2 regions of the Streptococcus gallinaceus genome follow, and region 1 is predicted to be linked to the other one. Evidence: predicted binding sites of a transcription regulator. Region 1 holds the regulator's gene; the other holds the start of a gene.
The links. Region 1 encodes Rex, which represses fermentation and respiration genes when NADH is low (regulators of the CRP and FNR family bind a similar motif). Its sites were predicted from a motif close to TTGTGAANTANTTCACAA; they were not measured.
Positions count from the first base shown of each region.

Region 1 (11,170 bases):
GACCAACTTGACGCGTAGTCGTTCAGTTCTTCAGCTTGATTGGGAGCAACAGCAGGAAAATTTAACCACGATTCAAGAAAAATTGTACAGCGGTTTGAAGAATGACGATTATTTTATTGATCATCCTCGGGAACTTTTTCAACTTCGTATAGATATTATTGACGTAGTTGTGGCCAGTTTGTTGCTCGAACTAGAAGCGGGCGGAGGTCGTGGTTACTTTAAACACTCAAATTCATCCTTTATTCGCAGGTGGAATGAAGGTGCCTTTCTACCAGTAGTATCTCCAAGCGCAGTTCAGTTGCGACATTTGTTGGCAACAACTGCTTGGAAATTGGAATATAAAAAGAGTCCTCAGTAGGACTCTTTTTATATTATTAGTTTTTTACTGAAGCAGCAATTTCTGGATTTGCAAAAGCGTTATCCATAATTTCTTTCAATTGTGCAGCAGAAGCTTGCATTTTTTGCAATTCAGCATCGTTCAATGGGATGTTCACTGGACGCACGATACCGTGTGCACCAACGATAGCTGGTTGACCGATGAAGACATCTTCAACACCTTCGTATTGACCTGATTGGAATACTGAAAGTGGAAGTACTGCATTTTCATCATCAAAGATTGCTTTTGTGATACGAGCAAGCGCAGCACCGATACCGTAGTATGTAGCACCTTTTTTGTTGATGATTGAGTAAGCTGCGTCACGTACTGAGATAAACAAGTCTACAAGACCTTGCTCATCGATGTCGCGGTTATCTTGCAACCATTGTTCCAATTTAACACCGGCAACATTAGCGTGTGACCAAACAGCAAATTCTGAGTCACCGTGTTCACCCATGATGTAGGCGTGAACTGAACGAGCGTCGATACCGATTTTTTCAGCAAGTGCTTGACGGAAACGAGCTGAGTCAAGAGAAGTACCTGAACCGATAACGCGTTCTTTAGGGAAACCTGAGAATTTCCAAGTTGAGTAAGTCAAGATATCAACTGGGTTAGCAGCAACGAGGAAGATACCGTTAAATCCTGAAGCTACGATTTCGCTAACGATTTGTTGGTTGATACGGAGGTTTTTCTCGATCAATTGAAGACGAGTTTCACCTGGTTTTTGTGGCAAACCAGCTGTCAATACAACGAGGTCTGCATCATGTGCGTCTGAATATTCAGCTGAATAGATTTTTTTAGGGGAAGTGAAAGCAAGCGCATGGCTCAAGTCTTCCGCGTCACCTTGTGTACGATCTTTGTTGATATCAACGATACCTAATTCTTGACCAATACCTTGGTTAACGAGGGCGTAAGCGTAAGCAGAACCTACGGCACCGTCGCCGACAAGGATCACTTTTTTATGTTGTTTGGTTGCAGTCATGTTTCTACAATTCTCCTTTGAATTATTTGGGATATCGTCCCAACCATCTATTATTCTAGCACTTTTCAGCTCATTTGTCAGTAGTGAAAGGTGTTCTGAAAATGTTTACATTATAGATTCTTATATCGGAAAAATAAGCTGAAATATGGTATAATTATATAGATACTTTCTAGTAGAAATGAGGCTTTTTTTCAATGCAAGATAAAAATTTAGTGGATGTAAATCTGACGAGTGAAATGAAGACGAGCTTCATTGACTATGCCATGAGTGTTATCGTGGCACGGGCTCTTCCAGATGTACGTGATGGACTGAAACCCGTTCATCGTCGTATTTTGTATGGAATGAATGAACTAGGCATTACACCAGATAAGCCACATAAAAAGTCAGCGCGTATCACCGGTGATGTAATGGGTAAATACCACCCGCATGGTGATAGTGCAATCTATGAAGCTATGGTCCGTATGGCGCAGTGGTGGAGCTACCGTCACATGTTGGTTGACGGGCACGGTAACTTCGGTTCTATGGACGGAGATGGTGCGGCCGCACAGCGTTATACAGAAGCTCGTATGAGCAAGATTGCGCTTGAAATGCTGCGTGACATCAATAAAAATACGGTAAATTTCGCAGATAACTATGATTCGAGTGAGCGTGAGCCAGAAGTACTTCCTGCACGTTTTCCAAATCTTTTGGTTAATGGTACGACAGGGATTGCCGTTGGGATGGCGACCAATATTCCCCCACATAATCTGGGTGAGACTATTGACGCGGTAACCCTTTTGATGGACAACCCTGAAGCAACAACGCGAGAAATTATGGAAGTCCTACCTGGTCCTGACTTCCCGACAGGTGCGCTTGTTATGGGGAAATCTGGTATTCACCGTGCTTATGAAACAGGTAAAGGTTCGATTGTTCTACGTGCCAAGACAGAAATTGAAGAATTTGGAAATGGTCGTGAGCGTATCGTTGTAACAGAGTTTCCTTATATGGTCAATAAGAGCAAGGTCCTAGAGCACATCGTTCGTTTGGCCCAGGAAAAACGGATTGAAGGCGTAACGGCAGTTCGTGATGAATCCAACCGTGAAGGTGTTCGATTTGTCATTGAAGTTCGTCGAGATGCATCTGCTAACGTTATTTTGAATAATCTGTTCAAATTGACACAATTGCAAACGAACTTTAGTTTCAACATGTTGGCCATTCAAGGTGGAATACCGAAAATTTTGTCTGTTCGACAAATTTTGGCAGCTTATATTGACCACCAAAAAGAGGTTGTTACTCGTCGTACACAATTTGACAAGGATAAAGCAGAGAGCCGTGCTCATATTTTAGCAGGTTTGCTGATTGCCTTGGATCATATCGAAGAAGTCATTCGTGTCATTCGTGATTCGGAGACTGACGCGATTGCTCAGGCTGAATTGATGAAGCGCTTCGACTTGTCTGAGCGACAAAGTCAAGCTATTCTAGACATGCGTCTGCGTCGTTTAACAGGATTGGAGCGCGATAAAATTCAGTCAGAATACGATGACTTGTTGGCTCTGATTGCCGACTTGGCAGATATTTTGGCTAAGCCAGAACGCGTGGTGCAAATCGTAAAAGATGAACTAGGCGAAGTCAAACGTAAATACGCTGATGCTCGTCGAACAGAACTCATGGTCGGAGAAGTTCTTTCTCTTGAAGATGAAGATTTGATCGAGGAAACAGACGTCTTGATTACCTTGTCAAACAAAGGCTACATCAAGCGTTTGGCCCAAGATGAATTCCATGCCCAAAAACGTGGTGGCCGTGGTGTCCAAGGAACAGGGGTTAAAGATGATGACTTCGTTCGAGAACTGGTCTCAACCAGTACCCATGATCGTCTGCTCTTCTTTACCAATAAAGGGCGAGTTTACCGCTTGAAAGGCTATGAAATTCCAGAGTATGGACGGACAGCCAAGGGCTTGCCAGTCGTTAACCTCCTCAAATTAGACGAGGGTGAAACCATCCAGACCATCATCAATGTCACAAAAGACCAAGAAAACGACCATTATCTCTTCTTTGCGACGCGTCAAGGTTTGGTCAAACGAACAAGTGTGTCGGAATTTGGCAATATCCGTCAAAATGGACTCAAGGCCTTAAATCTGAAAGATGAAGATGAGTTGATTAATGTCTTCTTGACAGACGGTCAAACAGATGTCATCATGGGAACGAAATCAGGTTATTCTGTCCGATTCAATGAATCTGTCGTCCGAAACATGGGACGCTCAGCAACAGGTGTTCGCGGTGTCAACCTTCGTGACGGCGATGTGCTCGTTGGTGCAACAACCATTACCGATGAGCAGGAAGTCTTAGTCATTACCGAAAAAGGATTTGGTAAACGGACGCCAGCCACTGAATACCCAACAAAAGGGCGTGGTGGTAAAGGAATTAAGACCCTGAATGTGGCAGAGAAAAACGGTCCGCTTGCAGGTTTGACAACAGTTTCTGGTGATGAAGACATCATGGTCATCACAGATACAGGTGTTATTATCCGTACAGGCGTAGCCAATATTTCCCAAACAGGTCGCTCAACAATGGGTGTCAAGGTTATGCGTCTCAACGATGAAGCTAAAATTGTTACATTTGCATTGGTTGAAGCTGCTGATGATAAAGAAGAAGTAGTTGAGGGCGAGAATGTCTAGACGAAAAAAAACAACTAAAAAACCAGTAAGTTTCTGGCGTATCTTAGTCTTTACTTTGTTGTTATTGATTTCACTGGTATTGATTTTCAATTCCTCTATCCGCAATATGATCATTGCCAATAATACCAATCGTTATCAGATTTCCAAAGTTACAAAGAAGGAAATTAAAAAGAATCAAACGGCTAAAACTACCTTTGATTTCGATCAGGTTGAATCAATTTCAACCGAAAAGGTTCTCCAAGCACAGTGGGATGCCCAACAATTACCTGTTATCGGTGGAATTGCTATTCCGGATTTGAAAATCAACTTACCTATTTTCAAAGGACTATCAAATACTGCTCTCATGTATGGCGCAGGTACCATGAAGGAAGATCAAAAGATGGGCGAAGGCAACTATTCGCTTGCTAGTCACCATATCTTTGGAATTGCAGGAGCTAGTGACACACTCTTTTCTCCTCTGGAAAAAGCCAAAAATGGGATGAAAATTTATGTGACGGACAAGGAAACTATCTACGTCTACACTATTACTACCGTTGAAACTGTTGCTCCAGATCGTGTGGATGTCATCAATGATATCTTAGGGCAAAAAACAATCACTTTGGTCACTTGTGAAGATTTGGATGCAACCATGCGTACGATTGTCCAAGGTGAGCTGACAGAAACCATTTCTTACAAAGATGCAGATTCTGCTACCTTGAAACATTTTGAGCAATCGTATAATCAAGTTCAATTATAAAAAACTGAGGTCATTTGACTTCAGTTTTTTTCGAATAGATAAGTAAGGAGGATAGCATGTATCAAATTTCATTTAAAGAAGAAGCGTTGCAACCGAGAGAGCGTCTGGTAGAAGTAGGAGCTGATAAATTGAGCAATCAGGAATTATTGGCTATTTTCATTCGAACTGGAACGAAAAAAGAACCTGTTTCGGTTGTTTCCAATCAATTATTGTCCAAATTAGAGAGTCTATCTTCATTAGCAGACTTGTCGCTGGAAGAATTACAGCAAATAACGGGCATTGGTCGAGTCAAGGCTATTGAGATAAAAGCCATGATTGAACTGGGCAAACGGATTAACAAGTCAGAGCTTGCGCAACGAGAGCAGATTTTAGGGAGTGAGAAACTGGGGCTCAAGATGATTCAGGAAATAGGGATGAAAAAACAGGAACATCTCGTCGCACTCTACCTTAATACTCAAAATAAAATCATTTCCCAGCGGACGATTTTTATCGGTAGCGTGAATCGGAGTATCGCAGAGCCGAGGGAGATTTTACATTATGCAGTCAAGTGCATGGCGACGTCCATTATTATCATCCACAATCATCCGTCTGGCTCTGTCTTGCCTAGCAAAAACGATATGCTCTTTACGGACAAACTAAAAGAGTCCTGCGACATGATAGGACTCGTTTTACTGGATCATTTGATTGTGGGGCAAGATGATTATTATAGTTTTCGTGAAGAAAGTGAATTTTCTTAGAATTCTTGCACAAAATAATCAAATAAGGCTTGGTTCTGTGGAGAAGATTTCCAGAGGAGCTCAGGATGCCATTGGACTCCCAAAAATCGGCTACTGTCTGTTGTTTCGACCGCTTCGATAATGCCATCTTGGCTAGAAGTCGCAACAACCTTTAAATTACTGGCCAAGTCTTTGATAGATTGATGGTGGAAAGAGTTGATAAAAGTGGATTTTCCAAAAAATTTAGCAAAGAGGCTGTCTTCAGCAATGTCAATAGAATGATGAGGCACATGAGCTAGGCTTTCTTGCCAGTGCTGAGGGATATCTTGGTGAAGTGTCCCTCCCATAGCCACATTAAAGAGCTGCAGACCGCGACAGATGGCTAAAATTGGTTTTCCTTGCAATCTAGCTTCCTTTATCAAGGCTAGTTCAAATAAATCTCTTTCCAGCAAGTAATCATCGCTCACAATTGTTTGCTCTTCTTGGTAGAACTGAGGAAGAACATTTTGCCCACCAGTTAGGATTAATTTATCAATCATGGAAATGTAGCTTGCAGCATAAGCTGGGTCAGCTATCGGCATGATAATGGGAAGGCCACCAGCTTGTCGCACAGCTTCAGGAAATCCTGTAGCTGCATAAGACATCCGTGGAGATACGGTATCTGTTTGGTCAAAAAATTGATTGCCTGTAATTCCGATAATGTGTTGTATCTGTTGTATCATAGAACTAATTTTTCCGCATGAAGTAGAGTAGTGTTTGCAATTCGCTCGTCAAGTCAACATACTGAACAACCACGTCTTTTGGTACGGTAAGATTGACTGGGGAGAAGCTAAGAATCCCTTTCACACCTGCCTCAACTAGGACATCAGTGACTTCTTGAGCTTTTGAGCTTGGAACAGTTAAAATAGCTGTTTTGGAATTTGCTTCTGCAATACGGTCTCGAAGCTCAGAAATGGCGTAGATTGGAACATTTTCATCGCTGCTTCCGATGGCAGGATGCCCATCTGCTTCAAAGGCCATCACAATTTTCATTTTATTGCGTTCATGAAAGCGGTAGTGAAGGAGTGCGCGTCCCATGTTTCCGACTCCGACAAGCATCACATTTGTAATGGAATTATCATTCAAGATATCCGCGAAGAAGTCCATTAATTTCTTAACATCGTATCCAAACCCGCGTCGACCTAGCTCGCCAAAATAGGAAAAATCTCGGCGGACTGTTGCAGAGTCAATTCCGATAGCTTCTGCAATTTCTTTTGAGCTCGCTTTCTCAATATTTTCGCGGTGGAATCGTTTGAAAATCCGGTAATACAATGAGAGGCGTTTAGCTGTTGCACGTGGAATAGCGGTTTCTTTTCCATTTTTCACAATCTTTTTCTCCATTCAGCATTTTATACTTTATTTTAAAACATGTTTGTGAAAATTGCAACAATAAGAGTTCGAAAAAACCAAGTCACTATAATGACTTGGTTTTTCTTAGTTATTTTTGGGATCAATCGCTTGCAAAAAGTGATACAAATCACCGATTAAACCACTGTATCCAAGGTCTTTTCCGTCTTGTGTTAAGCTCAATACTTTGAGATGGTCAGGAACAGTGACACAGCCCGAAAAAGCTAGTAGAATGTCATCAAAATGTTCATAAGTTTGAATACGCTCTTGTTTGTAAGAGTCAATATAACGAAGTTCAATCATATTTATGCCTTCTTTGTGAAAATATCACGGTCAACTAGACTGTCCATTAGGAAGTAGAATTTCTCTTGAATAACCTTGTTTGAGCCTTCTTTAAAGATGTTTACCAGTTTCAAACCTGATTTGTCAGTGATATTGATTTTAAAACCTGATAAATCTTTGTTAAGGATAATTTTTAAGAAGAATCCTTGATTTGAATTTGGAACTTCTTCTAGCATACGAGTTAGCTGGAAATTTCCCACAGCTGTTTGCTCGAAGGTGTTATCACGCAAAGTGTATTTTTTAATAGACGGGCTAATTTCATAAGTGAAGTCACAATCTTTAAGAGTGACTGATTTTTCAAATGCCATTATCTTGGCCTCCAATCATTTCTTTTAAGGTCTGAATGACAATATCCAGTTCTTTTTTGGTGTTTTGCTCCGAGAAGCTAAAGCGAAGGGACTCTGTTAGACGGTGAGAATCAGGTCCGTAAAGAGCAGTCAGTACGTGGCTTTTTTCAATGACGCCAGCTGTACAAGCAGATCCGCTGGAAACAGCAATGCCAGCTAAATCCAAACGCATCAGTAATTGTTCATTTAGTTGTCCAGGAAATCCCATGTTGAGAACATATGGAAGCGTGTTGGCGGATTCATTAACAAAGAAATCTAAATTGTCTAATCCATCAAGCAGGTAGGATTTTAATTGACGGACAGTTTCGTAAAATTCTTCTTGGTGTTGCAACTGTTCATTCAGCGCAGCAGCCATAGCTGTAATTCCTGCTAGGTTTTCCGTACCAGCTCGGTGGTGACTTTCCTGCTTACCGCCATGAATCAAGGAGTCAAAGTTTGGGATTCTACTGTAGAGAAATCCTTGACCTTTTGGTCCGTGAAATTTATGGGCAGAAGCAGAAAGGAAGTCAATACCTAATTCCTCAGGATAAATCGGGATTTTTCCAATTGCTTGTACTGCATCAACGTGGAAAACGGCTTGATGGTCAGCTAAGACTTGGCCGATTTCTTTAATTGGAAGAATCATGCCTGTCTCGTTGTTAGCAAACATGGTACTGACAAGAATGGTGTCTGGTCGTAAGGCATCAGCGATTTGCTGAGCAGTTATTTCCTGATCAATCGGGTTGATATAGGTGACTTCAAACCCAAATCGTTTCTCCAAATAGTCCATGACATGAAGAACGGCATGGTGTTCAATTGCAGTTGTAATTAGGTGTTTTCCCCTGTCTTGATTGGCAAGGGTGTAGCCTTGGATAGCCAGTGTATCGGCCTCAGAGCCGCCAGATGTAAAAATAATATTGTCCGGCTTTGTTTTTAGCGAGTTTGCAATACTGTAACGTGCCTCGCGCAGCACTTTATTAGCAGCTCGACCAAAAGCGTGGATGCTAGACGGATTTCCAAAGATTTCCTGAGAAGTCTGCATTAAAGCATCAAGCGCAACTGTTGAAAGTGGAGTTGTTGCAGCATTATCCAAGTAGATCAATGACTGACCTCCTATTGTTTTTTCTTTTCTTTCTGGAAGCTAAAGAGTGGACTAACTGGACGACGTTCGTGGATGCGGAGTAGTGCATCAGCGATGAGCTCGCTAGCAGTCAGATAAGCAATATTTTTTGGCATCACTTCTTGTTTAGCAACAGAATCAGTTACCAAAATTTCTTTAATCGGAGCAGCATCAAGTAATTCAACTGCATTTCCTGCAAAGAGACCGTGGCTGGCAACGGCATAAATCTCAGTTGCACCATCACGCTCAACAATTTTAGCAGCTTCTGAGAATGTTTTACCTGTATTGAGGATGTCGTCAATCAAGATTGCTTTTTTACCAGCGACATCACCGATGATATAGCCTTCTGCTCGGTCGGCGTCATCTTGTGGGTAATCAATGATAGCGATTGGTGCATCCAAGTACTCTGCCAAGCTACGGGCACGTTTGATACCTGAATTTTTAGGGCTAACAATTACGACATCTGAACCTGTCAAACCTTTTTTAGTATAGTGCTCAGCAAAGAGTGGAACAGTATAGAGGTTATCAACCGGAATATCGAAGAACCCTTGAACTTGGACCGCATGGAGGTCAAGGGTTACAACGCGGTCAACTCCAGCTTTCACCAACATATTGGCAACTAATTTTGCTGTGATTGGTTCGCGAGGAGCAGCCGTACGGTCTTGGCGAGCGTAGCCGAAATAAGGCATGACGACTGTAACTGAGTTTGCACTGGCACGAACACAAGCGTCAACCATGATGAGTACTTCCCAAAGGTGGTTATTCACTGGGTAGCTAGTTGACTGGATAATGTAAACATCAACACCACGAACACTTTCTTCAATATTGATTTGAATTTCTCCGTCTGAAAATTGACGAGAAGACATTTTTCCGATAGGGATACCAGAAACTTCTGAGATTTTTTCAGCAATTTCCTTATTTCCATTTAAAGCGAACAATTTGATTTGTTTATCGCCGTAGGGTTGTACCATGACAAAATAACTCCTTCATTCTATGAGGTGGTCTAGCAGACCACACATTTTTCCAATAGTCCTATTTTACCAAATTTTACCATATTTTTCATGTTTGAAAAATAAAAATCAGCCTATTTGACTGATTTTTTTTGAGCAGCTGTACGAGCAACCTTGCTGCTAGCATATTTGAACTGGATCTTGTGGCTGGATAGAAAATCATCAAAAGCAATTTTTCCAGCATCTGCATCGCCAACTTCGACTTCGAGTTCGTAGTCGGTTTGTCCGAGATAATTGTTTTCATCCAAGGCCATGAGGCCGATGGCTGTTCTTTTTTCCAAGCGTTTTGTGGTCAAGAATCCCCAAACATCCAGCTCAGAGAGGGGGATTTCTTTTTCGGCTAGAAGATCCTTAATGGTGCCTGCAGGTAGGTAGAACGCTTCAATTATTTCTTTCGCTTCAGCAAGCGATAGGCTTTGATTGTATTCCATATTGCCAATTTCTTGAGGGATTTTCAAGGTTAGCTCAGCAGCATCGTGAAAAGTTCGGATGCGAAGAGAGCAACGATTGGCTTTCATGGCAAAATCAGGTGTGTCAATATAGTAGTTTGTTTGCTCTACAAGGTCAACATCAGAAAAGAGAGGTTGCAATTTCAGGTATTCCTCTTGTGTTAGCAGTGTTTTGTATTCAATTTCTAAGTGGTTCATTTTCAGTAGAGGAAATGCCTTTCATATGATATAATAGTCTTTGTTATTCTATACGAAAAATGAAATTTTTACAAGAAGAGAATTCGAAGGGAGAATAGATGGAGTTGGACTGGGAAGAATTTTTAGATCCCTATATTCAAACAGTAGGCGAGCTAAAAATTAAGTTACGTGGGATTCGGAAGCAGTATCGCAAGGCGAATCGTCATTCACCAATTGAGTTTGTAACAGGTCGTGTTAAGCCGATTGAATCCATCAAGGAAAAGATGGTTTTACGCCACATCAAGGAAGAAAATCTAGCTCGAGACATGCAGGATATTGCCGGCGTGCGGGTCATGGTGCAGTTCGTTGATGACGTGGAAGAAGTTTTGGAAATTATTCGCCAGCGCAAGGATATGCAGATTGTTCATGAACGCGATTATATTACCAACATGAAGACTTCAGGTTATCGTTCCTACCATGTGGTGATCGAGTATCCAGTTGATACTATCAATGGAAATAAAATCGTTTTGGCAGAGATTCAAATTCGGACCTTGTCCATGAATTTTTGGGCAACAATTGAACATTCGCTCAATTACAAGTACAAGGGGAATTTCCCGGAAGAAATCAAAAAGCGCCTAGAAGTAACTGCGAAAATTGCCTATCAATTAGACGAAGAAATGCGGAAAATCCGCGACGATATTCAAGAAGCACAAGCTCTTTTTGATCCTGCTCACCGCAAATTAAATGACGGTGTTGGAAATAGTGATGATACAGATGAAGAATACAGATAGAAAAAAAATTGCCCTGCTCAGTAGCAGAAACCCGAAAAGTGAAGCTGTTTCCAAGGAATTATGGAATAAATTAAAAGATGCGAATTTTATCATGACACCTAAAAA
Region 1 covers NZ_JBEPMK010000003.1:104,993-116,162, reverse strand. Annotated here, with positions in the region: partial or broken gene ABID27_RS04805 (acyl-CoA dehydrogenase family protein) at 1-358, shown strand, start outside; gene ABID27_RS04800 (L-lactate dehydrogenase) at 375-1,358, opposite strand; gene gyrA (DNA gyrase subunit A) at 1,553-4,012, shown strand; gene ABID27_RS04790 (class A sortase) at 4,005-4,748, shown strand; gene radC (RadC family protein) at 4,805-5,485, shown strand; gene ABID27_RS04780 (gamma-glutamyl-gamma-aminobutyrate hydrolase family protein) at 5,482-6,186, opposite strand; gene ABID27_RS04775 (redox-sensing transcriptional repressor Rex) at 6,191-6,844, opposite strand; gene ABID27_RS04770 (DUF4649 family protein) at 6,938-7,153, opposite strand; gene ABID27_RS04765 (DUF1831 domain-containing protein) at 7,156-7,500, opposite strand; gene ABID27_RS04760 (cysteine desulfurase family protein) at 7,490-8,620, opposite strand; gene ABID27_RS04755 (ribose-phosphate diphosphokinase) at 8,632-9,609, opposite strand; gene ABID27_RS04750 (CYTH domain-containing protein) at 9,723-10,295, opposite strand; gene yjbM (GTP diphosphokinase) at 10,394-11,065, shown strand; gene ABID27_RS04740 (NAD kinase) at 11,049-11,170, shown strand, end outside.

Region 2 (11,170 bases), 120 kb from region 1:
TCTCCTCCATTAACAATAGAAGTCTGGATGGTCGGACTATCAATGAGCTGCTTATAATAGTCCACATCCGGATGGCGAACCACACAGATATCCACTCCCAAGGCACTCATGGTCAAAATGGTATCGTAAAGCGTCTCTCCCTTATTGACCGAGCTAGTTTTGGCATCAAAGTCAATCATTCCCATTCTAAGTTTTAACTCTGCCATTTCAAATGACTTATGCGTCCGAGTTGAATTTTCAAAGAAGAGATTAGATGCAAAGTACTGCCGATCGGTTTGGAAATCTGCTTGTCCTCGTTTGAAGGCTAGACCACGCTGTATCAAGCCAAAAACTTCCTCATTGGAGAGAGTTTCCATTGTAACCAAATGCTTGAGTGAAACTTTACCATTCGTAACTGTCATGACGAACACCTACCTTTTTATTGATGAATCTACTGAAACTTACTGTGCTACTTCTACTAGAAGAACCTGATCTTGTCCATCCACTTCTGTGACATGGACAACAATTTCTTCCAATCGACTGGTTGGAATATTTTTCCCAACATAGTCCGCTCGAATAGGCAATTCGCGGTGACCACGGTCTACCAAGACTGCCAAACTTACACGAGCAGGTCGCCCAAGTGAAACCACATTATCAATGGCTGCACGGATGGTACGTCCAGTATAAAGTACATCATCGACAAGGATAACGTCGCGGTCATTCACATCCGCTTCCATCAGCGTCGTGTCTTCTTCCATCTTGACATCATCACGGAAAGGCTTGGTATCCAATTCACCGATTGGAACATCGATACCTTCCAGCTGTTTCAAGCGTTCTTGAATGCGGCGAGCAATATAGACACCACGTGTCTTAATTCCAGCCAGGACGATCTTATCTAGCTGTTTATTGCGTTCGATAATCTCATAAGTAATACGCGTGATGGCGCGTTTCATTGTCATTTCATCGACAATTTCCTTGGTTTTCATGTCTTCCTCCAAACTCTTGCTAGGCAAGAAAAAAATCTCCCTTTTCAAGGAGATTTCAGCAAAATGTAGGCAGACAGACTGTCTCCCTATTCTACGTCTACTCCTTGTCTGTCTCACGGGACAGTTCTTAAAGGATTCATTGACTATAGTATAGCAAAACTTCTTTTTTCTGACAAATATTTACCTAAAAATCAGGAAATAATTCGTGTTCTCAGGCTCTTTTCTTAAAGGAAATGGATTTGATACCTAGTAAGACAAATCCTGCGATTAAATAAACGACAAAGATGGTGCCGGCGTAGGTCAATACAAAATTCCAGCCGTATTTGGTCACATTTAGGAAGAAATAGGCAAAGGGACTGTCTTTAGCATCAGGAATTGGAATCTTGATAAAGAGGCCGTTGACCAAGCCAAAAATCATATAAAGCAAGGGAAGCGACGTCCACCAGATTGGGTCAAACCACTTGTACTGCTTTTGCTTATCAAAGAACAAGGTATCCGCGAAAAAGTAAAGCGGTACAATGTAATGGCAGAGAATATTTTCAACGCGCCAAAAATCTGTCGCAATCGGCGCCAACAGCAAATGATAAATGACAAAGGTAATCATGATAGACATGGTAACCGCTGCTTTTATCCGTAAAAATTTAGGTGACTGCATATCCAATTTTCGACTCATGACATAAACCATATAGAGCGAAAACAGCGCCACTAATAAATTGGACTGTACTGTATAATACATCAACATGCCGATGCCGTACTTGGCAATCTCCATGCTCGTTCCCACAACCGCCAATAAGGCTAGCAGACATCTCGACAAATATAATAGTTTGATTCTCATAGTATACTCCTAAAAAGAAAGAGACATTTGTCTCTTTGGATTAAATTTTCTTGACAAATTCTGATTTGAGTTTCATGGCACCAAAGCCATCAATCTTGCAATCGATGTTGTGGTCACCCTCAACGATACGAATATTTTTCACGCGCGTACCTTGTTTCAAGTCTTTGGGTGCACCTTTGACTTTCAAGTCTTTGATCAATGTCACTGTATCACCATCTGCCAAACGATTTCCATTTGCATCAATTGCAAGAATGGCATCTTCCTCAGCAAGTTCAGCTGGGTTCCATTCGTAGGCACACTCAGGGCAAACTAAGAGAGCCCCATCCTCATATACATATTCTGATTGGCATTTTACACAATTTGGTAAAGTTTCCATGTCATCTCCTTCAATAAATAATACAGACTCTAGTATAGCATGAAGGGAATATTTGGGCAAGATGACAATGGTTTCATACTAAACGATTCCGAAGAAATGCTTAAGTACGGTCGTCAATCCCAAGCTGTAAATCAACAAGGAAGCGGGCTTTCCAAGTAAAATAATCCAAGTAAAAGTCTTATAACTCATGCTGGTTGTCCCTGCCAAATAGCAGAGCAAATCATCTGGCGCCACCGGCAAAAAGATGGCCCAGGCAAAATACTTGGTAAACTTACTGTCAGAATTGGTGTGTTTTTCATAACTGGCAATGGTCTTGGGACTGAAAAAGGCATGTAAAATGGGACGACCAAAGGTCTTAGCGATATGAAAGCCCAAAACAGAACCAGCACAAATACCGATATAATTCCATACAAAGCCCCAAAAATTCCCAAAAATCAGCACACCTGCTAAAGTTGTCACGCCACCTGGCAGAATGGGAATAGCCACCTGCACAATCTGAACAGCTAGAAAGAGCAATGGACCCCAGATACCCGCTTTATGGACAACAGACTTCAATTTTTGAGCATCCGTTAAGTAGCCTTGGAAAAAGAGATGCACGACCAAGAGCGTTGTCAAAATCAGCATAATCCAGCCAATGCCCCTCACGACCATACGAATTCTTTTTAATTTTTCTTCAGATTTTAACATACTTACTTTCCTCTACAGTCATTGTACCATAGCTATAGGACAAGAACCTCGGTCTTTAGGCTGAGATAAAACAGTTTATAGAAAAAAGACGGGAACACCTGACTTTTAATCTTTTCTTAATTTTTCTAGTGTTTCTTGGAAAATAGCTGGCGCTGGTGCTGTGAAGGTCACAAGCTCGCCTGTTTTTGGATGTGTAAAACCGAGCGTCTGTGCATGGAGAAATTGACCATGCCCCTTCAATGTCTTGCGTGGGCCATAGACCTCATCTCCTGCTACTGGATGACCAATATAAGCCATGTGAACACGAATTTGATGGGTACGCCCTGTCTCTAAGGTGAGCTCCACCAAGGTATAATCTCCAAAGCGTTCCACTACTTGAAAACGTGTCACCGCATCTTTTCCTTTAGCCGTTACTGCTTGCTTCTTGCGGTCTTTCTCCGAACGACCAATGGGTGCATCAATGACGCCACGGTCATTTGGTAGATTCCCATGAACGATAGCAAGGTATTTGCGCAAAGACTTCTTAGCTTTCAATTCTTCTGCCAGAGCTGTATGTGCCTCATCGTTTTTAGCAATCATGAGCAAGCCAGATGTATCCTTATCAATCCGGTGGACAATTCCTGGACGCGCAACTCCATTGATACCTGATAGGTCTTTGACATGATACAAGAGCGCATTGACCAAGGTACCAGAAGGATGCCCCGCAGATGGATGAACAACCAGGCCTTGTGGTTTATTGACCACTGCAACATCTGCATCTTCATAGACCATATCCAAAGGAATGTCTTCTGCCACATAGTCTACTTCTACGATTTCTGGTAATTGATAGGTGATGATATCGCCTACTTGAACACTGTACTTGGCTTTTTTTACCTGACCGTTAACCAAGACTTGACCAAGTTTGACTTGCTCGTTGGCAAGGGGGCGTGATAATTCTGTCTCATCTGCCAAGGCCTTGTCTAGACGAACACCACCATTTTTAATTTTTACTTCCATATTCCTCCTCTTTTAGGATACAAATAAACAATACCGCAACTCCGACTGTCAAGCAAGCATCTGCTACATTGAAGACTGGGAAATCAATAAACTCTGTCTTAAACATATCCACCACATAACCCAATCTCAAGCGATCGATAAAATTTCCAAGACCACCTGCGATAATCAAAGACAGGGCAAACAGTTGCCAGAGACTGCCATCAATCTGCTTGATAAAATACCAGATGGCTGCTGTCATCACAACGAGCGTAATGATGGTAAAGAGCCATTGCTGATTTTGCAGCATTGAGTAAGCTGCTCCATAATTTCTAAGGTAAGCCAAACTCATAAAACCAGAAATCCATTCCCGGCTGGTATCCAATTCAACATTGCTTACCGTCCACCATTTGACCAGCTGATCGAGGCCAATCAAACCAGCTATTAAAACTGGAAAGCTAAATTTTCTCATCTTACCCTTTCTTCTTATCAAAATATTCCTGCATGGCTGCCACAAAATCTTGGGCACATTGACTCAAATCAGCATCTTCGCGTTTGACATAAACCATACGATTTTCCATTTCATCAACAAGCGGGATAACTGTAATACCGTGCACACTTTCACTGTCTAAGAATCCAGAACCCGTAGCATAGGCGTCTGTCCGCTCCAGGATTCCATTCAAGGTAGCTCGGTCAGTCACATCATAGGTCACCGATGAATCCGATGTATCAAAGAAATTTTCAGAATAGTAGAGGTATTCCTCTTTTTCTTGCGTAAATCGTACCGTTGGCAAACCCTTCAAGTCTTCTAATTTAATCTCTTTCCGGCTGGCTAGCGGATGACCTTTGCGGATGTAAATATGCGTTTGGAAATGAATCATCTCCACCACATCCAAATGCAGCTTAGTCAACTTTTGCATAATTCCCTTGGTATTACGCGGATTGAGATAGATAATGCCCAACTCACTATGACCTTGAGATACCTCATCCAAAATCTGCACCGTTGTAGACTCAAAAATCCGAAAATTACGGTATTCAGGAAAATTTTCCGAAAACTCTGTCATCAAAGGTGGTAAGAAATCATAGTGCTGACTGGAAATCGAGAACTCTGGTCGCTCTTCCTCAGACTGCAAATAGAGGTGTTCGAAACTGTCAAATCCCTTGACCAATTGCTGGGCCTTTTCATAAAATTCCATGCCGCGACGTGTCAAAAAAGTACCCGAGCTGGTCCGACTAAAAATCTTAAAGCCCAACTCCTTTTCCAAATCACGAACTGAAATCGACAAGCTGGGTTGAGAGACAAACATTTTCTCAGCAGCCTCCCGAAAAGTTCCGCTGTTGGCAATGGCCACAACATAACGTAATTGTTGAATATTCATAGCATTCTTCCTTTTTTCATTCTTCATCATTATACCATATTGCACTGAAAAAAGAGACTTACAGGAAGTCTCTTACTTTTTTATTTAATCCAAATACAATTTACTTTTTTGATTGAGCCAGCTATAGGTCAGGCCCATAACTAGACCGCCGCCAACAAAATTCCCAAGTCCTGAGAAAAGGAAATTCGATAAGACTGACAGAAGTGTCATCCCTTCAACCGGTCCTCCATTGACAAAATAGGCTAGTGAGAAAGTCGAGAAATTGGCAATGACGTGCTCATAACCAAGAAAAGCGAAGATGAAAATGATACAAATGGTCGCTATGATTTTCCCAGCATCATCTTTCATGCGAAGGGCTGCAAGAACGGAAATATTCACCACGATGTTGGCAAAAATCCCTTCTACAAATTGTGTCAGCGGTGTTTTGCTTAATTTCAGAGTGGCCATTTCAAGTATAGCACTGTGAGCCTCGACATGACCTGGCTGAAATGGACTGGTCAGCGACAAGAAATAGCAGGTAATCACCGCTCCGAGGAAGTTAAAGGCGATACAGCTAAAGAGAATTTTCAAAGCCGTTTTGGTCGGAATCACCTTGCGGTGAACAGCACTTGTCATGTACATCATATTGGACGTGCCGAGTTCCGCATTCATATAGACAATCATGGTCAGGCCCCAGCCAAATAGGAAGGCGTAGCCAAATTTTCCGCAGCCATCGACCAAATGATTGAGCTTGTCCATGACAACAACTGAAATCGCATATCCTAGGGTCAGATAAAGCGTAGCTAGCATGGCACGTACAGCATAGGCGCCGTAGTTGGTCTCAATCAACTCTGCCTTTTTCTTGATGCTCTTGTCTAAGCTTGTCAGCAAGGGACTGCTGGATTCTGGATAGTCTATCATTTTCTTACCTCATACAGATTTGTGATTTTTATCACGTACTGTATTAGTATATCAGATTTTCAAAAAAAGAAAAGGCTTACTTTTAGTTTTTGTCTCTTTTTTCAAAAAAAGTTTACTCTGCTATCACTATGCGAACATGTACCATGTCTTCATGCGATTTTCCGATGGCTTTTCGAATTTTTTTAGGAATGCCGATGATATAACAAATATTGCCATCAGCATGCTTGACGCCCATATTGACAATACTGCCGTGATAAGGAACACCGTCAAAGGTTGCCTCTACTTTTAGCCTGCCTTTCCCAAATTCTTTCCTGATATCCCAAGGCAGGCGGAGATAGGCACCGCCATTATCCGATGTTTCAACAATTTCCGTATGACACGCATAGTTCACCTCTTTCAGTCTACATGCATCTAATTCAAGCCGTATAATAACAAATTTCAGTTACTACTTTGAAATCCAATTTTTCGTAAAGTGTTCGTGCTACATCATTGTCCTTATCAACTGCGAGTTGGAAAGCACGTTTTTGCCCATTTTTAATGCGGTCATTGACCACAGACTGGACCAGATAGGAGCCAATTCCCTGCTGGCGCACCGCTTCTTCCACAGCTAGACCAAAAATGTAGTCCTCATTTGTCGACACATCTACGGTGCAAGTCGCGACGACTTTTTGGTCCTTCACAGCAATGTAGAGATAACTGTTTGGATCAGCTAGCGCCTCTCTCACATAACGCAGACGCTCATCACCTTCTCCCGCACCAAAGGCCTGTGTTTTCACTTCTGCAATGGCAGCCACATGCTCTTGACTGGCTAGACAAACCTCAATATCTTCTCTTTTTTCTATGGAAAACGGCTGGCGCTGTCTCTCCATAAGCAGCTCAATATCCTCAGTCTGCAGCAAGGACCAAGCCTTCATCAGGTCTGGATGACGCTCCACAAAAACGGATTCTGTCGCAAAATAATCCTTCTGCAAACCAAACCCAGCTGTCGCTTCTTGGTAGTCTTGATACAAGGAACGCGCTAATCCTTTTCGACGTGCCTCAGGTCGGACATAAATCGAAATCTCTGGCTCATAATCATCTGCATAAACAGCTAAAAACCCCTGCAAAACTTGCTGGTCATAGGCAAGAAAAAAGGCTGGCATAGTTTGGTCAAAGTTTAATTGATTGGACAGATAGGGCTCACGACTGGTCTGGTCATATTCTTGGCATTCTTTTAAGACCTGCCGAACCTCTTTCAATTCTTTGTCTTCTAACTGCCTATATCTCTTTATTTTCATATCTTATCACTCCTGATTTATTTTACCATAGAATCTAAAAAATAAGACCCTTCGGGCTTATTTTGTGATTTCAGTGTACATTTCTGGACGGCGATCGCGAAACAGTCACCAGTTTAATCGCTCTCTGGCAACTTTGTCCAAGTCAATATCCGCAAGTAAAATTTGCTGGCTACTTCGATCCGCTTCAGCGATTTTCAAGCCAGTTTCATCTGTGATAAAGGAAGAACCGTAAAAAATCAACTCCGAGCTCTGCTGATTATTTTCCTCTGACGGCGTAACGCATTCTAGTCCAACGCGGTTGGCAGCGACAACTGGCAAAATGTTCGCAGCGGCATGCCCCTGCATGACCCGTTGCCAATGCCCGCTCGAATCCGTATCCAATATAGACTCCGAGCCAATTGCTGTCGGGTAGAGCAACAACTCTGCTCCTTGTAAAACTAGACAGCGAGCTGTTTCTGGAAACCATTGGTCTCAACAAATCCCAATTCCAATCTTACCGTAACGTGTTTCCCAAACTTTGAAGCCTGTATTGCCAGGTGTAAAGTAAAACTTCTCTTGGTAAAAATGGTCATCTGGAATGTGTGTCTTGCGGTAAACGCCTAAAACCGTTCCATCCGCATCGAGTACCGCAATCGAGTTATAGAGGACATTTCCATCTTTTTCATAGAATGAAATAGGCAGCACTACCGCCAACTCACGCGCAATCGGCCTAAAATGACGGATGGCTTCATTTTCCTCTACCGACTGGGCAAATGCATAGGACCCATAGGCCCGTTCTTGGCAAAAATACGGTCGCTCAAATAGTTCTGGCAAGAGAATCACTTGTGCCCCTTGACGAGTAGCTTCCCGCACCATGCGCTCGGCTGGCTTGATATTTTCTGCCACCTCAGTCTGACACTGCATCTGAATGGCAGCCACTCTAATATTTCTCATAAAACTCCAATCTATAAGGGAATCTGCTGGGTAATGCAATGAATATTGCCCCCACCTAGCAAAATTTCACGAGCAGGAATTCCGACAATCCGCCGATGCGGAAAGAGTTCTCCCAGCAATTCTACCAACTCTGGATTGCCACGCCCGCGCTTATGCCCAGACACATCAAAAGGAACAATCCGTTGTTTCCACAGATTGACCAATCCTTGATAGATCGGGGCATTTCCCTGATTCACTCTATTCAATGATACACTCCTTACAAAGTTAATTTTTTGGAATATTCCAAAAAATCCTACGCAGTACCCTAGCACTTTCACCTCTGGTACCCCATCAAGTGTTTATCATTTATGAAAAAAGAGCAGGTTTTCACCTGCTCTACAATCGTATGACGTTTTTTGTCCTTGTTTCTGTTGAGTAATTCGTTCCAGATGTTTCCTAACTCTCTAGTTGCAAATATTACGTACTTTATTGACCGTTTCACAAGATGACGTGTGCTTGACCACACTAATATTGAGCCTTCAGTATGTCCCTTGACCACTGAAATCAACTTATAAAATGTAGGCTTTTAACCCTATCAATAATGGGAAAAGTTGGTGACTAATCTCGCTTCGGCATTCAACCCTGCCTGTCCGTAGGCTTTTGTTTACTCGAGTTTATATTTGCTAGAAAACACCTTTTCTAAGCTTTTTAAATGTAGCATGTAAGTTTGGTTTCGTCGATACTTTTTTAAAAAAGTATCGACGAAACCATTTAGTTCGTATTTTATCCGTTTTCTATATTTATTTTTGTAAAAACCATCGCAAAAGCATATTTATCTGATTAGAGAGAAAGATTCATGAGATCGTTAAAGGACTCAATCATAGTTGGATGCGTGTAGATATTGTCTCGGAGATAGGTAAATGGAAGATGGTTATCCATAGCCATTTTAATCACATTGATTAACTCTTCTGCATTTTCTCCGTAGAGGCTGGCACCTAGAATTTCACGACTTTCTTTGTCCACTACTACCTTAAAGAGGCCTCGTGGGTCATTATTGATCTTATGTCTTGGAATTTGGCTAACTGGCAGGCTGTTTTCAACCGCTTGGTAGCCATTTTTCGAGGCTTCATCCAATGTATAACCAACTCGTCCTAGGACAGGTGTGATAAAGACTGAGTAAGGAACATTCCCACGATTGTTCAATGAACGTTCTTTCTTTCCATACCATTGGTCCTGCAAAATCCGTGCATCATCTAAGGAAATATAGGTAAATTGTAGTCCACCTTTGACATCACCAGCCGCATAAACACCAGTAACATCGGTTTCTAAAAAGTCATTAACGACCACTTCTCCACCTTTTCCGACTTGGATGTTTGTATTTTCCAATCCAAGATTTTGCGTGTTTGGACGTCTTCCAGCAGCAACCAAGACTGCATCGGCTTCAAATTCACCCTTATTTGTCACCACTGTAGTAAACTGTTCCCCGTCCTTGATTTCTTGCGTGTCTGCGCTAAGGACAAATTCAATTCCCGCACCTGACAAATCTTTCACCACTTGAGCCGCAATTTCTGGGTCTTCTTTTATTAAAATATTTTCTGCCCGCTCCACAACCGTTACCTTGCTACCGAAATTAGCGAAGAAAGAGGCAAACTCAAGCGCAATATAGCCTCCACCGATAATAACCAATTTTTCAGGGAGTTCTTCCCGATTCATCATGGATGTTGAGTCATAAACAAAACGCGACTCTCTCACTCCCTTAATCTCAGGGATAAATGGACTAGCACCAGTATTGATCACAATTTTATCCGCAGTTAGCGTCTCTATTTCACCATTTTCTTTCGTAACCGCAATCACTTTATCATCCTTAAAGGTCGCCAAACCATCGATGACATCGATATTTTCATCATCTGCTAATAAATGAAAATTCTTTTGATTGAGGGCAGACACAACCGCATTTTTACGAGCAATCGCTTCTTGAAAAGCCAATCCTTCACGGCTAGCCTCTACCAATACCTTGGTCGGAATGCAGGCAATATTGATACAAGTTCCGCCATACATGCCAGCACTTTTTTCAATAAGTGCAACTTTTTCGCCATGCTTACTTGCTTGTTTGGCGATGGTTTTTCCTGCTTTACCAAAACCAATTACAATTAGATGATATTTTTTCATTTGACAGCCTCCATAGCTTCTATTTTATTTAAAACATCCTTCAGTTGAACCCCAGAATAAAGATTTTTTAGAGCTTGGTACTCCTGCTCTGCATAAGACTTCATGACCTTGGTCATATTGCGGGCAATTTCACAATGACTCTCACCTGTCCCTGTATAAATGCGACTATCCTGCTCCACTTCCCGAAACAAAAGAAAAATCTAATCCAGATAAATCTCGCCAATGTGGGCATCAACACTGTAGCCACCGAACTTGCCTTTTTTAGAAATAACAAGCTGGTGCTCCACTAACGGGCGCATGACCGAGCGCAATTGAACAGGATTAACACAAATCAGCTCCGCTAGTTCTTGCGAAGAAAAACTCTCCCCGGCATGCTTTACCAAATATGCCAAGGCATGCACAGCCATATTAAAATATAAATTCATTGTTCTTCTTTAAAGGTAATTTTTATAATTACATTTTAAACTAGAAAAATTCCTTTGTCAAAAATTTGAATCGAATCCTAAATACGAAAAAAAGCCTTCTCAAAAAGAAGACTTTTTCATAGACAAGTTGCTTATTTAGCGATTGGGTAAACAGAAACTTGTTTTTTATCGCGACCTTTACGTTCGAAACGTACAACACCTTCTACTTTAGCGTAAAGAGTGTCATCTCCACCACGGCCTACGTTAGCACCTGGGTAGATTTTTGTACCACGT
Region 2 covers NZ_JBEPMK010000003.1:223,610-234,779, forward strand. Annotated here, with positions in the region: gene ABID27_RS05260 (aspartate carbamoyltransferase catalytic subunit) at 1-401, opposite strand, end outside; gene pyrR (bifunctional pyr operon transcriptional regulator/uracil phosphoribosyltransferase PyrR) at 441-965, opposite strand; gene ABID27_RS05270 (Pr6Pr family membrane protein) at 1,177-1,800, opposite strand; gene ABID27_RS05275 (zinc ribbon domain-containing protein YjdM) at 1,841-2,176, opposite strand; gene ABID27_RS05280 (TVP38/TMEM64 family protein) at 2,255-2,827, opposite strand; gene ABID27_RS05285 (RluA family pseudouridine synthase) at 2,969-3,859, opposite strand; gene lspA (signal peptidase II) at 3,843-4,307, opposite strand; gene ABID27_RS05295 (LysR family transcriptional regulator) at 4,309-5,214, opposite strand; gene ABID27_RS05300 (formate/nitrite transporter family protein) at 5,299-6,114, opposite strand; gene ABID27_RS05305 (DUF1905 domain-containing protein) at 6,227-6,505, opposite strand; gene ABID27_RS05310 (GNAT family N-acetyltransferase) at 6,531-7,391, opposite strand; partial or broken gene ABID27_RS05315 (nitrilase-related carbon-nitrogen hydrolase) at 7,497-8,324, opposite strand; gene ABID27_RS05320 (agmatine deiminase family protein) at 8,336-8,569, opposite strand; gene merA (hypothiocyanous acid reductase MerA) at 9,144-10,472, opposite strand; gene ABID27_RS05330 (hypothetical protein) at 10,469-10,663, opposite strand; gene ABID27_RS05335 (Rrf2 family transcriptional regulator) at 10,673-10,897, opposite strand; gene rpmA (50S ribosomal protein L27) at 11,029-11,170, opposite strand, start outside.
Region 2: a site for Rex is predicted at 6,134-6,151, ahead of ABID27_RS05300 (formate/nitrite transporter family protein). Genes of this name have one in related genera too.